Linked DNA regions of Prosthecomicrobium sp. N25. The protein of the gene in region 2 binds, or shares a complex with, the protein of the main gene of each other region. Links are inferred from orthologs where the notes say so. Each region holds a gene or a part of one and is shown on either strand. Other genes may lie near its edges. The genes, in order: WBG79_RS24045 and pnp.

The links.
Region 1: the proteins of pnp (region 2) and WBG79_RS24045 are in contact, whole or in part, in a cryo-EM structure (PDB 9QH0), measured with the Escherichia coli proteins. The link is inferred for Prosthecomicrobium sp. N25 from one-to-one orthologs.

What each region holds. Positions count from the first base shown.
Region 1 is NZ_JBBCAT010000004.1:389,605-397,587, forward strand. Bases 2,098-5,392 are described here. They hold WBG79_RS24045 (Rne/Rng family ribonuclease), read right to left. Parts: upstream 5,025-5,392; coding sequence 2,298-5,024; downstream 2,098-2,297. Also shown: WBG79_RS24035 (pyridoxal phosphate-dependent aminotransferase), read left to right, coding at 1-889; WBG79_RS24040 (radical SAM/SPASM domain-containing protein), read right to left, coding at 914-2,083; WBG79_RS24050 (PaaI family thioesterase), read left to right, coding at 5,684-6,118; WBG79_RS24055 (hypothetical protein), read left to right, coding at 6,327-7,220; rplM (50S ribosomal protein L13), read left to right, coding at 7,462-7,923; rpsI (30S ribosomal protein S9), read left to right, coding at 7,926-7,983. UniProt on the Escherichia coli protein: Endoribonuclease that plays a central role in RNA processing and decay. Required for the maturation of 5S and 16S rRNAs and the majority of tRNAs. Also involved in the degradation of most mRNAs.
Region 2 is NZ_JBBCAT010000002.1:89,042-96,680, forward strand. What follows is about bases 2,372-5,322. They hold pnp (polyribonucleotide nucleotidyltransferase), read right to left. Parts: upstream 4,943-5,322; coding sequence 2,801-4,942; downstream 2,372-2,800. Other genes in these bases: WBG79_RS15235 (ATP-binding protein), read right to left, coding at 2,372-2,636; rpsO (30S ribosomal protein S15), read right to left, coding at 5,210-5,322. In the rest of the region: WBG79_RS15225 (hypothetical protein), read left to right, coding at 1-231; WBG79_RS15230 (NAD(P)-dependent oxidoreductase), read right to left, coding at 253-1,197; more of WBG79_RS15235, read right to left, coding at 1,200-2,371; more of rpsO, read right to left, coding at 5,323-5,479; WBG79_RS15250 (TadE/TadG family type IV pilus assembly protein), read left to right, coding at 5,784-7,280; WBG79_RS15255 (SH3 domain-containing protein), read right to left, coding at 7,320-7,610; tRNA pseudouridine(55) synthase TruB, read right to left, coding at 7,618-7,639. UniProt on the Escherichia coli protein: Involved in mRNA degradation. Catalyzes the phosphorolysis of single-stranded polyribonucleotides processively in the 3'- to 5'-direction. Also involved, along with RNase II, in tRNA processing.

The DNA.
Region 1 (7,983 bases), on a different replicon or contig from region 2:
CGTCACGGCCGGCTCCTCGGGGGCCTTCACCCTGGCGTTCCTGGCCGCCTTCGACGTCGGCGCGCGCGTCGCCCTGCCGACGCCCGGCTACCCGGCGTACCGCAATCTCCTCGGCGCGCTCGGGCTCGAGGCGGTCGAGATCGAGACCACGGCGGCGACCCGCTGGACGCTCACGCCCGACATGATCCGGGCGGCGCATGCCGTGCGGCCGCTCCACGGCATCCTGATCGCCAGCCCGGCGAACCCGACCGGCACCATGTACACGCCCGAGGCCCTGCAGGCGCTCATCGAGGTCGCCGACGAGCTGGGGCTTTGGTTCATCTCGGACGAGATCTACCACGGCCTCGTCTTCGCGGGCGAACAGCGGACGGCGCTGTCCTTCTCGCCGCGGGCAATCGTGGTGAACAGCTTCTCCAAGTACTACTGCATGACCGGCTGGCGGATCGGCTGGATGGTGCTGCCGGAGGTGCTGGTCCGTCCGGTCGACCGGCTGGCGCAGAATCTCACACTCTCCAACAACGAGATCTCGCAGCGGGCGGCCGTGGCGGCCTTCGATCCGGCCTCCACGCTCGAACTCGACGCCGTGAAGGCCTCCTACGCGGTGAACCGGGCGCTTCTCCTCGATCGTTTGCCGCGGATCGGCTTCGACGAACTCCTGCCGGTGGACGGGGCCTTCTACGTCTACGCCTCCGTCAAGCGCTTCTCCAACGACAGCCTGGACTTCTCGCGCCGCATGCTGGTGGAGGCCGGCGTTGCCGCGACCCCGGGCCCCGACTTCGACGGCGCCCGCGGCCACGGCTTCATGCGATTCTCCTTCGCGGGCACGGAGGCCGACGTGGCGGAGGCGGTGGAGCGGATCGGGGGATGGCTCGGCCGCGGCTCGTCCTGAGACAAGGGACGGCGGCGGATCGGGTCAGACCGCGATCCGGCGGCCAGCGGCGGGGGTGGGATCCTTCGACCCCTCCGTCAGCAGGGGCGCGGCCCTGCGGACCCGCCTGTAGAGAGCCGGACAACCGTAGCAGAAGGAGCACTTTAGGGACGGATCGCGATCGGCCGCCGAGGGATCCGACGCGAGGCGGCGCATGTCGCGGTAGGCGGGCCCGTTCCAGATCTCTTCGAGGGGCGTTTCGAAGACGTTGCCGGCAGCCAGCGGGTCGGCGCCCTCGGCATACTGACTGCCGGTCCGGAAGTTGCAGCAGGGAATCACGTCGCCGTCGAACTTGACCACCATGGACGTGAAGGGCCAGTGGCAGCGCGGCATCAGCCCGGCGGGGTGGGGGCCGACGACGTCGTGGAGCTCCGGGTCCTCGTCGGTCACGTTGTCGAAGGGATAGGGCGTGATCGGCGTGAAAATATCAGCGCCGGCCTCGAGCGCCAGCGCGCGGACCCGGGCGGCCTCGCCGGCCGGGTGGTGGGCGTGGGTGACGTACTGCACTTCGACCACCGGGTGCGAGCGCCCGTCCCGGCGCCGGACGGCGCAGAGGCGCCGCAGGTTCGAGACGACCCAGTCGAAGCGTCCGCGGATGCGCGTCGAGCCGTAGACCTCGGGGGTGGACCCGTCGAGCGCGACGGTGACGTGGGAGATCCCGGACCGGGCGAGCGCCGCAATTCTGTCGTCCGACAAGGCGTAGCTGAAGTGCGTCGTGATGTGGACGTTCATGCCGGCATGGCTGGCGATGGCGCCGATCTCGTTCAGCCGGGGATGCATCAGCGGGTCGCCGAAATAGTAGAGACTGACGGCGAGCACGCGGCCGTCCGTCGCCTCGACGAGGCTGCGGAACGGATCGACTTCCATGCGGTCGGCCTTTCCGAAGCGCTGGGTCGCGAGGCGGCCGTGCCCGGCGCTGTTCGGATCCGCGTGGAGGCACACGGGGCATTGCAGCGCGCAGAGCGGAGAAATGTCGACCTTCAGCACGGAGGGCGTCCGTCCGGCCCGGCTCCGCCGGGTCGCATAGGCGAGAAGGTTGGCGAGGAGCGTGCGCAGCTTCCGTCCGTCGAGGCCCTCGAACAGCCAGGCGCGCCGGCGTGCCGCCGAGCGGACCACGCGCTTCGCCAAAGTCACGGACTCGGTCCAAACTCCCACAAGGGTCTCCTGGCCGGAAAACGCGCCGGCCCGCGCATGCGGTCGAGCGCTTTCGAGAGAGGCCGCGCTCGTATCGCGGGCGCCCTGATCGTCGCAATTCGATGCAAATCCATGCATCTACGCTCGTGCTGATAAAAAAATAACGGAGGTTGCTCGGGTGGAGCAACCTCCGTTCTTGAAGATCGGCAGAGACCGTTAACGCAGAGACTGGACGTCAGCTCTTGCGAGCCCACCAGCCGGAGCGCTTGGGCTTCGAAGGATCAACCTCGGTCGAGCTCGGGATCGGACGGGCCGCGGCCTGGGGGACCTCGGCGACTTCCGCCAGCTCCGGCTCGGCGGCGGGCCGTTCTGCGTCCGCGTCGTCCGCCGGGGCAGGGGCCGGGGCAGGGGCCGCCGCCTCGGTTGCGGCGGCCTCGGGCTCGCTGGCCGGCGTCTCGGCCACGACTTCGGCGGCCGGCTCCGCGGCGACCGCCTTCTTGCGGCTGCGCGGTTTGGCCGGCTTCTTGGCCTTGCGGCCTTCCTCGACCTCCGCGGTCAGGGTCTCGCGATCGACGACCAGCACGTCCGGCACGGTCTCGGCGGCGGCCTCGACGGGAACGCCGACAGCCTCGGTGCCGGCGCCGTCGGCAACCGGCTCTGCGGGCTCGGCGGTTACGCCGCCCGTAGCCTCGCCGCCGGTCACCGCACCGGCCGTCTCCTCGCCACCCTCGTCCGACTCGTCCTCGGCGCCGCCGAACTCCATGTCGGACCCGGCCGTGGTCTCGCCACCCTCGCCGCCTTCACGGCGGTTGCGGCGGCCGCCGCGCCGGCCGCGGCGGCGACGCTTGCGGCCCTCGCCGTTGCGGTCGCCCTCGGCCGAGGCACGCTCGCCCTCCGCGCCGGCCATCGCCTCGTCCTCGCCCTCGGCCTCCTCGCCCTCGTCGCCCTCGTAGGATTCGCCGGCCTCGTAGACATCGTCCTGGCGGACGGCACCCTGGGCCTGCGGCGCGCCGGGACGAACCTCCTCGCCGTTGCGGCCACGGCCGCGACGACGGCGGCGGCGACGGCGGCGTCCACCGTCCTCGCCCTCGGCGCGCGCCTCGCGCGGGCCCTCACGCTCCCGGTCGCGGTCGCGATCCCGCTCCCGGCTGCGCGGCGGCTCGGCCGCCTCCTCGTCCTCGTCCTCCTCGACGGGCTCCTCGTAGACCTCGTCCTCGGGCTCGATCGACTGCGGCGTGACAAGCGCCTGCGGACGCGGCTCGGCGGCACGCGTGACCGGGTCGCCCTTCTCGACGACGAACAGGTGGCCGCCCATCGAGGCGTGGTCGTCGGCCAGGATCGCGATGTCGAGGCCGAAGCGGCGCTCCAGGTCCGACAGGTGGCCGCGCTTCTGGTTCAGGATGTAGAGCGCCACCGTGGTCCGCGTGCGGACGATCAGGTCGTGGGTGACGTTCTTGATGAGCGCCTCCTCGAGCGAGCGCAGGACGTGGAGCGCGACCGATTCGGTCGACCGCACCATGCCGGTGCCGCCGCAATGCGGGCAGACGATCATCGAGGATTCGAGCACGCCCGTGCGGATGCGCTGGCGCGACATCTCGAGCAGGCCGAAATGCGAGATGCGGCCAACCTGGATGCGCGCGCGGTCGTTCTTCAGGCAGTCCTTGAGCTTGCGCTCGACCGACCGGTTGTTGCGCTTCTCCTCCATGTCGATGAAGTCGATGACGATCAGGCCGGCCAGGTCGCGCAGGCGGAGCTGGCGGGCGACCTCCTCGGCGGCCTCGAGGTTCGTCTGGAGGGCGGTGTCCTCGATGTTGTGCTCGCGGGTCGACTTGCCGGAGTTCACGTCGATCGAGACCAGCGCTTCCGTCTGGTTGATGACGATGTAGCCGCCGGAGCGCAGGACGACCTGGGGCGAGAACATCGCGTCGAGTTGGCTCTCGACCCCGAAGCGCGTGAAGACCGGGGTCGGCTCCTTGTACTGCTGGACGTTCTTGGCATGGCTCGGCATGAGCATGCGCATGAAGTCCTTGGCCTCGCGGTAGCCGTCGTCGCCGGAGACGAGGATTTCGTCGATGTCCTTGTTGTAAAGGTCGCGGATCGACCGCTTTATCAGGCTGCCTTCCTCGTAGACGAGCTTCGGCGCGGTCGACTTCAGGGTCAGTTCGCGCACGTTCTCCCAGAGGCGGAGCAGGTACTCGAAGTCGCGCTTGATCTCGGCCTTGGTGCGGGCGGCGCCGGCGGTGCGGACGATGACGCCCATGCCCTCCGGAACCTCGAGTTCCTGGGCGATCTTCTTCAGCCGCTTGCGGTCGGTCGGCTGGGTGATCTTGCGGGAGATGCCGCCGCCCCGGGCGGTGTTGGGCATCAGCACCGAGTAGCGGCCGGCGAGCGACAGGTAGGTGGTCAGCGCCGCGCCCTTGTTGCCGCGCTCCTCCTTGACGACCTGGACCAGCAGCACCTGGCGGCGCTTGATGACCTCCTGGATCTTGTAGCTCCGCTTCAGCCGGGGCGCGGAGCGGCGCTCCGGCAGCTCCTCGAGGGCGTCCTCTGAGCCGACCGATTCGACCTGATCCTCCTCGTTCTCGGCATCCTCCGAGGCCTCGTCGCCGTTCGAGGCGGCCGCCTGGGCCTTCTGGCGGCGCGGGCGAGCGTCCTCGCGGTCCTCGGCGGAGTGCATGCGCGCCTCCTCCTCGAGGAGGGCCTGCCGGTCGGCGACCGGGATCTGGTAGTAGTCGGGGTGGATCTCCGAGAAGGCCAGGAAGCCGTGCCGGTTGCCGCCGTAGTCGACGAAGGCGGCCTGGAGCGACGGCTCCACGCGGGTGACCTTCGCGAGGTAGATGTTACCCCTGAGCTGCTTCTTGCTGGCGGCCTCGAAGTCGAATTCCTCGACTCGGCTGCCGCGCACCACCACGACCCGGGTCTCCTCCGGGTGGGTGGCGTCGATGAGCATCTTGTTCGCCATTGACAGAAAACTCCGCGGCCCATGCGCGTCGGCCCGGCGACCCATGGGGGTGGCCGGGGCTCGAGGGGGCCGTTCTGACGGGAGGGAGGAAGAACAGGGCGGGCGCGGAGGCGTGCGCGGCGCGCGATCGGGGCGACAGACGACGCGACGGGTCGCGGTGGTGCTCCGGACCTCCTTCGGTCGTCCTGGCGGTGATCGTACCCCTCATGGCCTCGGCATGGACCCTGTCACACGAGCGCGACCGCGCAGTCCTCGTGGAAGGGGGGCACGGCCGGTATTCACGATGCGCGTCGGAGACCGCACCACGCGCGGACGTCCTCGGCGGCGAGGACCCTGCCACCAGCATGCGCGGGCACGCGTCGGCGGCGAGATCCAGGACGTCCCGCCCTGAACATCCGGATGAAAAGTCGCGACGTCCGCTCCGGCCGCGTGGTTCGCCGCTCGGGCGAAAACCGGTTCGGGACGCTTGTCCGCGACGTCGTTTTCCGGAACACGTGTTCGGACGGATGACGAATTCCTTGAGCCCATCTTTTAAGGAGGCATGGCTTCGAATGCAAGGGAAACACCATACGGGCCGTCGAGGGCGGTAAATGGACCGCGACACGGCGGCGGTCATCCAAGTATCGGGCGGACAACAGGGATCGAGACGGGAGCGGGGCGTGACGGAACGGATGAAGATGTCGGCGGACGAGGTATCGGCCTTCCTGGATCGGGAGTTCCCGCAGATCCACGAGGGCGGGCGCTGCTTCAGCGTCGAGTCGCTCGCCCCGGGCGAGGCGGTGATGCGCCTGAAGGCGGCGGAGCGGCACCTGCGGCCGGGCGGGACGGTCTCGGGGCCGACGCTCTTCACGCTCGCCGACCTCGCGGCCTACGTGGTCATCCTCGGCCATATCGGCCCGGTGGCGCTGGCGGTCACGACGGGCGCCACGATCAACTTCCTGGCGAAGCCCGAGCCCGGGGATCTCCTCTGCACCTGCCGAATCCTGAAGCTCGGCCGCCGGCTCATCGTGGTCGAATGCGCGATTCGGGCGGAAGGTCATCCCCAGATCGTCGCCCATGCCACCGCGACCTATTCGGTACCGACTAAGACTTGATTGAGAACCGGGCCGATCACCGCTGAATTTCCCGATCCGCCGGCGGGCACGGCCATGATCTTTCTCACGATCGTCTCAGCTCGCGATGCCCTTCGTGGCGGTGCCGCAACAGGGTCGTGGGATTTCACCTCGCCGGTCTCGCTTTCATCTTGAACGTCGGGCAGGGACCCGTAGCGTCAGGTGCTGCCTGCACTTCGGAGATCCCGGCATGATCGGCTCGCGACTACTCCCCGGCGTCCTTCTGGCCGCCGGCCTCCTCGTCGGCCCCGCCGCCACCGCCGGCCAGCCTGCGGCGCCATCGGCCGCACTCGTCCCGGAGGACGACGGTTTCGAGATCGAGAACGCCTTCGGGTTCGGGCAGGGGGCGGGCATCGCCCAGAAGGGCGAATGGGAGGTCGGGACGACGCTGTCGGGCCGCTTCGGCAAGAGACGGGGCAGCTATCGGGCGCTCGGCACGGAGACCGAGGCGGAATACGGCATCACGGACCGCATCCAGGCCGGCTTCGCGGCCTTCACGTCGAGCCACCGCATCCGTGGTGTGCCGGGCCTCGACAACCGCTCGGCCTTCGGCTTCGACGGGTTCGCGGTCGGCGGCAAGGCGGTGATCCTGGAGCGCGACGTCGACGGGCCGATCGGCTTCTCGGTGGCGACCGAACTGGAATGGCATCGCTACGACGAGACCGAGGGCGCGCGCGGCCGCACCTTCGGCAACGAGACGGCGGCGATCCTCGAGGCCTCGCTGGTGCCGAACCTGCTCTACGTCGCAGCCAATGCCGGCTTCGAGATCGAGCGCGGGCGCGCCCGGGGCGAGAAGGCGGAGACCGAATCGAGCCTCTTCACCAGCGCGGCGCTCGCCTGGCGGTTCCAGCCGCGCATGACGCTGGGCGCCGAGGCGCGGCTGGAGCACGCCTTCGAGGGCGTCCTCGGGCGGCACGAGGGCAGCGCGCTCTTCCTCGGCCCGACCTTCTACGCGAAGGTCTCCAACAAGGTGACGATCTCGGCGGCCTTCGGCACGCAGGTCTGGGGCAGCGGCCCGGGACGGCTCAACCTCGACGCCTTCGAACGGCATCGGGCGATGGTGCGGGTCGGGGTCGAATTCTGAGGCGCGGCACGATCCTCTGCGGATCCCCGGCCCTTGCGCCGGAGCCGGACGACTGTGGTGATAGGATACCGCTATGTGGTATCTGGTTGCCACCATACTCTAAGCCATTGTGTGATCGAAGATTTCGTCCCGGCTCGCCTGCGAGATCGCGCTTGACTTCCGCCGTCCCTGGCCTTATCACCCCGACCGAACGCGGCGGCCGGGAGGTCGCCGCACGATTTTCCGGATCAGGACAAACAATATGAGCACCTATACGGCGAAGCCGGCCGAGGTGGAGAAGAAGTGGATCCTGATCGACGCCCAGGGCCTGGTCGTCGGTCGCGTCGCTTCTCTCATCGCCATGCGGCTGCGCGGCAAGCACAAGCCGACCTACACGCCCCACGTCGATTGCGGCGACAACGTCATCGTGATCAACGCCGACAAGGTGGTGTTCACGGGCAACAAGCTGGCCGACAAGGTCTACTACTGGCACACCGGGCATCCCGGCGGCGTCAAGGAGCGGACGGCGCGCAAGCTGCTCGAGGGCAACTTCCCGGAGCGCGTGCTCGAGAAGGCCGTCCTGCGCATGCTGCCGCGCGGGCCGCTCGCCCGCAAGCAGATGACCCACCTGAAGATCTACGCCGGCACCACGCATCCGCACGAGGCCCAGCAGCCCGTCGCGCTCGACGTGAAGAGCCTCAACCGCAAGAATGCGAGGGCCTGACCATGGCCGAAGTCCAGTCTCTCTCCGAACTCGGCCAGGCCATGGGCGCGCGTCCGGCGG
Region 2 (7,639 bases):
GCCTTCCTGATGACCTTCACGGCCGACGGAAAGTCGAGCCGCAAGCCGGCCGAAAAGAAGAAGGGTCTGGTGAGCGCCGCCGGCTTCTGGCGCGTCATCGCGGAGGGCTACTGCTCGCGCTGGTCCGGCCAGAACCGCGAGAAGTGCTTCAACGTGCGGCCTGACCCGGACAACGGCGGCCAGGTCATCGTGCGTTTCGGGCCGCAGCTGGTGGCGACCTGGAAGCGCTGAGGCTCGGCGTAGCGCCGAGGCTCAGCCGCCGATTCGCTTGAATCGCGGGCTCGCCTCCTCGCGATCCTCCGGGCCGCCGGCCCAGGTGCCCGAGGTCCACAGGGCCGTCAGGCCTTCCCGGTAGGTCGGATAGGCGAGCCGGACGCCCAGGTCCTCGCGCAGGCGGCGGTTGCCGACCCGCTTGTTCTCGCCCCAGAAGGTCCGCGCCATGGGCGACAGCTCGGCCTCGTCGAAGGGCACCTCCGGGGGCGGCTCGATCCCCATCAGGCCGGCCGCGAAGGCGATCGGATCCTGGGGCGGGGCGGGCTCGTCGTCGGCGACGTTGACGGGGCCGCCGACCGCGCCGAGCGCGGCAGCCGCGGTGACGGCCGCGATGTCCTCGACATGGATGCGGTTGAAGACTTGGCCGGGGCGGACGACCCGCTTGGCGGTGCCGTTCGCCAAGTTGAGGAAGGCGTTGCGGCCCGGCCCGTAGATGCCGGCGAGCCGCAGGAGCGCGACCGGCACACTCCCCGCCTCGCCCACCGCCGTCCAGGCCCGCTCGGCATCCACGCGCCAGCGGGTGCGCTCCGAGGCGGGCGCCGGCGGCGTCTCGTCGTCGACCCAGGCGCCGCCGGTGTCGCCGTAGACCCCGACCGTCGAGTAGTAGCCGATCCAGCGCAGGCGGCCGGAGGCGGCGGCGCGGGCGAGGTCCCCGGCATGATGGCGCAGGAAGGGATCGCCGTCCCGATCGGGGCCGGCGGATGCGAGGATGTGGGTGGCGGAGGCGATCGCCTCAGCGAGGGCGGCGGACGGGGCCGTGCCGTCGTAGGGGATGCTGCCGATACCGCGTTCGCCGGACCGCACCGCCTTGGCGGGGTCGCGCGTGGTGCCGGTCAGGGTGGCGCAGCCGGGGCGGAGCCGGTCCACCGCATGTCGGGCCGAATAGCCCAGGCCGAGGGCGAGGAGGACTAATGGAGTGGACATGTTCACCCTGGTTCGACCAAATTTGACGCTTGCTCCAGATCAGTGGCCACTTTCATTCCTAGAGCGTAGCAGTATAATGCCGTTGGTACAATGGATATACTGAATTCATCGACGTCTACTTTTGTACTTATGGTTTTGGACGTGAATAGTAAAGCTCTTAGAGATCTGTGTTTACGCGCAAACGCTATCAGATGTCTAGTCTGCTGACGCAGATCTGACTTAATTCGATCCGACCACTTGATTTCACCAATCCAGTGAGGGCGTTCGTCCTCCTGAGTCAAAAATACCAGATCGACTTCCCCCTCGTTCTTCCAGCGTGCGTAGCGAAGCCGACGGGCTGCCGGCGAGTGCTGGAACTGCGAGAAAACGGCCGACTCCGCAAGATGCCCAATACGATCCGTATCAGTGTAGTCAATGGGCCCGAAGAGAGCCGCGCGCATCGAAGGATTATTTAAATATATCTTGAAATTACGCTCCCTCTGGAGCGATCTGCAGTTCTCGTCCATGGTCTGAAGCTTGATGATCAGAAACGCACTCTCTAGATACTCGATATAGCGCTTTATTGTCGGCTTCGCCAAACCAGAGGCTTGCGAAATTTTTTCCAAGCTTGCCTCATTACCTGCATTATAAGCAAGGAACGAGAAAAGACGATTCAACTCCTGAATCTCATTTATTCCATATAAGCTGGGTAAGTCCTTAAGTAATACTTTGTCGATAATGTCATTTCGGATATACTGCTCCGCATTGGAACGCACATGGTCATTCAATACCGCTTCCGGGTATCCGCCGTAATTCAGATAGTCAACAAAAGTCCGATTTAGAGCTTCAATATCATTCACGACGTACGAATTGTGTCCAGATGAACGTACATACTTATTTTCGATACCCAAGAATTCTTGGTATTCGTAGAAAGTAAGAGGTGGAAGCATGAACTCCGAAAAACGTCCTGCGCCGGACTCTTTACTTTTGAGCCTAAGTGCCGCCGCGGCCGATCCAGTGACGACGAATTTAATATTGGGATACGTATCGACTAGATCCTTAAGGTGTATCTCCCAATCTTTCAGGTACTGGATCTCATCAAACACTACGATGTATCTGTCCGAATTCGAAAAACTCTTGAAAAATTTCAAGTACCGTTCTAGCGGGTAGCCAGCATAGATTGGTGCATCAATGCTGGCATATAAGATGTTCTGCCTTGGAAATCCGCGTCCGATCGCCTCAGCGATCATCTGTCGGATCATTACAGTCTTGCCAACTCGCCGAGGGCCCAGCAAAACTGCAGCACGTCGCACTTCAAAATTCAGGGCGAGAGCTGAGAAGCTTCGATAATAAATTCTCTTTGGAAAACGCGGATCTACGACTTCAACGTTCTCATCTGTCCACCAAGGATTGTCTCGATCGGCTCTTCGCTCGATGTCCAATTCGGAAATGGCATACATAGATCACCAATAAGCGCAGTCCTCTTTATCTAATTGAGACACTATCGGTATGGCTCTGATTCGCAAGAGTTTTTTTGCGTGCGATAGTGACATCTCCCCATTCTTGATCGAATGGCAGGCGCTTGGTGTCCCCAAGCGCCTGCCAAAACAACATTCAGCGCAGATCACTCCGCCGCCTTGCCCTCGCCGGCGTCCTGCTTGATCTCCTCGCCGGTCTTCTGGTCGACGACCTTCATGGAGAGGCGGACCTTGCCGCGCTCGTCGAAGCCGAGGAGCTTGACCCAGACCTTGTCGCCTTCCTTGACCACGTCCTTGACGTTCGCGACCTTCTTGGGGGCGAGCTGGGAGATGTGGACGAGGCCGTCGCGCGAGCCGAAGAAGTTCACGAAGGCGCCGAACTCCATGCACTTGACGACCGTGCCCTCGTAGACCTGGCCGACCTCGGGCTCCGCCGCGATCGACTTGATCCAGTTGACGGCGGCCTTGATGGCCTTCTGGTCGGAGGACGAGACCTTGACGGTGCCATCGTCCGAGATGTCCACCTTGGCGCCGGTCTTCTCGACGATCTCGCGGATCACCTTGCCGCCCGAGCCGATCACTTCGCGGATCTTGTCGGTCGGGATCTTCATGGTCTCGATGCGCGGGGCGAACTCGCCGAGCTCGGCGCGCGGGCGGGTGATCGCCTTGGCCATCTCGCCGAGGATGTGCAGCCGGCCGTCCTTGGCCTGGCCGAGGGCGACCCGCATGATCTCCTCGGTGATGCCCTGGATCTTGATGTCCATCTGCAGCGAGGTGACGCCGTTCTCGGTGCCGGCGACCTTGAAGTCCATGTCGCCGAGATGGTCCTCGTCGCCCAGGATGTCGGAGAGGACCGCGTAGCGCTCGCCCTCCAGGATCAGGCCCATGGCGATGCCGGCGACCGGGTTCTTGAGCGGCACGCCCGCGTCCATGAGGGCGAGGGACGAGCCGCAGACGGTCGCCATCGAGGAGGAGCCGTTCGACTCGGTGATCTCCGACACGACGCGGATCGTGTAGGGGAAGTCGTGGTGGAGCGGCAGCATCGGGCGGACGGCGCGCCAGGCGAGCTTGCCGTGGCCGATCTCGCGGCGGCCGGGCGAGCCCATGCGGCCGGTCTCGCCGACCGAGTAGGGCGGGAAGTTGTAGTGGAGCAGGAAGCGCTCTTTGTAGGTCCCCTCGAGGCTGTCGATGAACTGCTCGTCCTCGCCGGTGCCGAGGGTCGCGACCACGAGGGCCTGCGTCTCGCCGCGGGTGAAGAGGGCCGAGCCGTGGGTGCGCGGCAGGACGCCGACCTCCGACACGATCGGACGGACGGTCCGGACGTCGCGGCCGTCGATGCGGCTGCCGGTGTCGAGGATGTTCCAGCGCACGATCTTGGCCTGGAGCTCCTTGAAGACGGTCGCCACCGTCTCCTTGTCGTACTTGCCGTCGCCGTCCTCCTTGGAGACCATGGCCTCCATGACCCGGGCCTTGACGGCGTCGACGGCAGCGTAGCGCACCTGCTTCTGGGTGTTCATGTAGGCGGCGCGCAGGTCGGCCTCGGCGATGGCGAGCATCGCCTGCTCGACCGCCGAGTAGTCCTTCGGCTGGAAGTCGCGCGGCTCCTTGGCGGCCTTCTCGGCAAGCCGGATGATCGCCTCGATCACGGGCTGGAAGCCGCGGTGGCCGAACATGACGGCGCCGAGCATGATGTCCTCGGGCAGTTCCTGCGCCTCGGACTCGACCATCAGGACCGCGTCCTGGGTGCCGGCAACGACGAGGTCGAGCTGGCTGTCGCCCTTCTGGTCAATCAGGGTGTTGAGGACGTACTCGCCGTTGATGTAGCCGACGCGGGCGGCGCCGACCGGGCCCATGAAGGGCACGCCGGAGAGCGTCAGGGCGGCGGAAGCCGCCACCATCGCCACCATGTCGGGGTTGTTCTCGAGGTCGTGCGACAGCACGGTGACGATCACCTGCGTGTCGTTCTTGTAGCCCTCGACGAAAAGCGGGCGGATCGGACGGTCGATCAGGCGCGAGACGAGCGTCTCGTTCTCGCTCGGGCGGCCTTCGCGCTTGAAGTAGCCGCCGGGGATCTTGCCGGCCGCGAAGGTCTTCTCCTGATAGTTGACCGTCAGGGGAAAGAAGTCCTGGCCGGCCTTCGGCTCCTTGGCGGAGACCACGGTGGCGAGGACGGTGGTGTCACCATAGGTGGCGAGGACGGCGCCGTCGGCCTGGCGGGCCATGCGGCCCGTCTCGAGGACGAGGGTGCGGCCGCCCCAATCGATGACTTCGCGATGAATGTCGAACATGGTTGGTTGTCTACCCTGGGCAGAAACACGCAGAGCCATGAGCAAGACGGCGGGAAACTCCCTCGCGTCGCGGCCCCATGGCCGCCACGAGAGTATCCTGCGATCCTGCCATGGCTCCTGTCGTGTCGATCAATCGATGGCGGGCCGGCCCCATGCCGCCCCGACCCGTGGTCCGATCCGGATCGCCGGCGGCCCCTACTCGGCCTACCCCGGTCCATCCGGATCCGCGCCGCCGCGGCGGCGCTGGCGCCGCGAGGCGCCGTTGCGTCAGCGACGCAGGCCGAGCTTGGCCACGAGCGTCCGGTAGCGCGCCTCTTCCTTGCTCTTCAGGTAGTCGAGGAGGCTGCGGCGCTGGCTGACCATCTTCAGGAGGCCGCGGCGGGAGTGGTTGTCCTTGCCGTGGCTCTTGAAGTGCTCGGTGAGATTCGCGATGCGCTCGGAGAGGATCGCGACCTGGACCTCCGGCGAGCCGGTGTCGCCGGCGGAAGACCCGTATTCCTTGATGAGCGCCTGCTTGCGCTCGGCCGTGATCGACATCGGGGGCTCCTTGTCATCTGGAGTGAACGGCCCGGCCGGGATGTCGTCCAGCCGGGTCGGAAAATGCCGATGGCGCGCTCGGGGCATGCCCGGGCGCGCGCGGCGGGGTCCTTATGCACGAAACACCAGGGGAGCGCCACCGGATTCGTCGGCCAGCTGCGCCTGTCTCCGGAGATTCGCGCCGTCATCGGCGCAATGCGCATAAAAATCGACAGATACCCCGGAGTTTACACGGACGAACTTACGCAACGTTAGTGGGCGCGAGGCACATCTGGTGGTCGATGTTCCGTAAGGAGATGCACCGATGTCCCGAGCCAACCGGCCGACCTTCGCCCGCGACGAGCGGGGAGGCATTGCGATCGCGTTCGCTCTTCTGCTGCTGCCCATCCTGGTCGCCATGGGCTGCGCCATCGACTACGGCCGTGCGGTCGCTTTCAAGACCCGCTTCCAGGCCGCTGCCGATGACGGGGCACTCGCGGTGCTCTCTCCCGACTTCAAGGAGCAGGGAGCGAACGCGGTCGGCAGCGACTTCTTCCTCGCCAACTTGGCCCAGACCGACCTGTCGATGCTCGTCGGCCCACCCAAGGTTACCGTGTCCAAGTCGAGCGTGAACGGGATCGTGACCTCGACCGTCGCCTTCGAGGCGTCGATCGCGACGACATTCCTGAAGATCGCCCAAGTCGACAGTATCCAAATCGCCGGGTCGGCGACGGCCGAAAACGGCACGAAGAAGTACATCGACATCCATGTCCTGCTGGACTCCTCGGACTCCATGGGAGTCGGAGCCTCGGAGGCGGATCGTCTGCTGCTGCGGCAGGTGTCGGCCAAGAAAAAGGCCGAGCTTCGGGACGCGGCCATCGACAAGTTGAAGCCCGGAGAGACGCTGACGGCCACCTACCTCTACGCCGACACGGAGGATACGACCATCCCGGGCTTCACGTTCCTTGGCTACGACAAGCTCGGTAAGGGCCTCACAGGCTGCGAGTTCGCCTGTCATACGAAGACGTTCAACTACAGCGGTACGATGGAGTCGCTGGCACACGACGCCGGGGTCACCCTCCGCTTCAACGTGGCCAAGGCGGGCATCAAACAGGTTTCGACGCTGGCGGCCGCCGCCAAGGCGCAAGACACCTATGTGCGCATGGGACTGAGCACGTTCAGCACGACGCTGGTCAAGCACCTCGACCCGAATGCCGATCTGAACGCCTTCCAGAACAAGATCTCGAACGCCGCGGACGTCACTCTGGGCTCCGGCGGGACAGCGTCCGAATCCTACAAGGCGAAGTTCACCTTGTGGAACAACTGCTGGAACGGGTACGCCAACACGTTCTTCGACATGGTCGCGCCGGAGTTCGCCGGCAATCTCGCCAAATGGCGGGACAAGGCGGCCTCGAAGGAGACCGCAGAACGGGTTCCCACGCAAGTCGTTCTCCTGGTCACCGACGGACTGAAGTCGCAGAACTGCGCCTCCAGCGCCGGTTCGGGCGGCCGGGAGGCGGTTTTCCCGATCCGGCCGGCAGACTGCGCCAAGCTGAAGGCCACAGGCGCCCAGGTGGCGGTCGTGTACACCGAATACATCAACTCGCCCCTGCCGACCTACAAGTCGCACGCGCGCCATGCCGTCGAGGAGGCGCAGGCCTACCCTTACGCTGACACTTCGAAGAGCTCGGGCATCGAGAAGAACCTGAGAGCCTGCGCGACTCCCGGGCTGTTCGCCAAGGGCAAGGAACCCGCGGAGATCGACGCTGCCTTCAAGACCGTGTTCGAGAACATCAGGATCACGCCGTTCCTGTCGCACTGATCGGCGTCCCGGCCGGCGGCGTACGGCGCCCGGCCCGGTTCAGCGGCGGCAGGCGACGAAGTCGCGGAAGACCCAACCGATCGCCGCGCCGACGCCGGGAGTCCGGATCAGCACCCAGGCGCGACCGCGGTCGTCGATCCGCGTCTCCAGGATCTCGACGTCGCGGCCGTTGCCGATCGTGCCGAGGATTTCGCCGCCGGGCGCGCTACGCACGTTGAGCGGCGTGCCCGTCGGGTCGGCGACCCTGCAGGCCTCCGCGGCGCGGGCCGGACCGCCATCGGCCGCCAGGAGCAGGCCTGCCAGGACCGAGGCGAAGAGACCGGAACGCAAGGGCCGTTCATCCTTCCAGGTTGAAAACG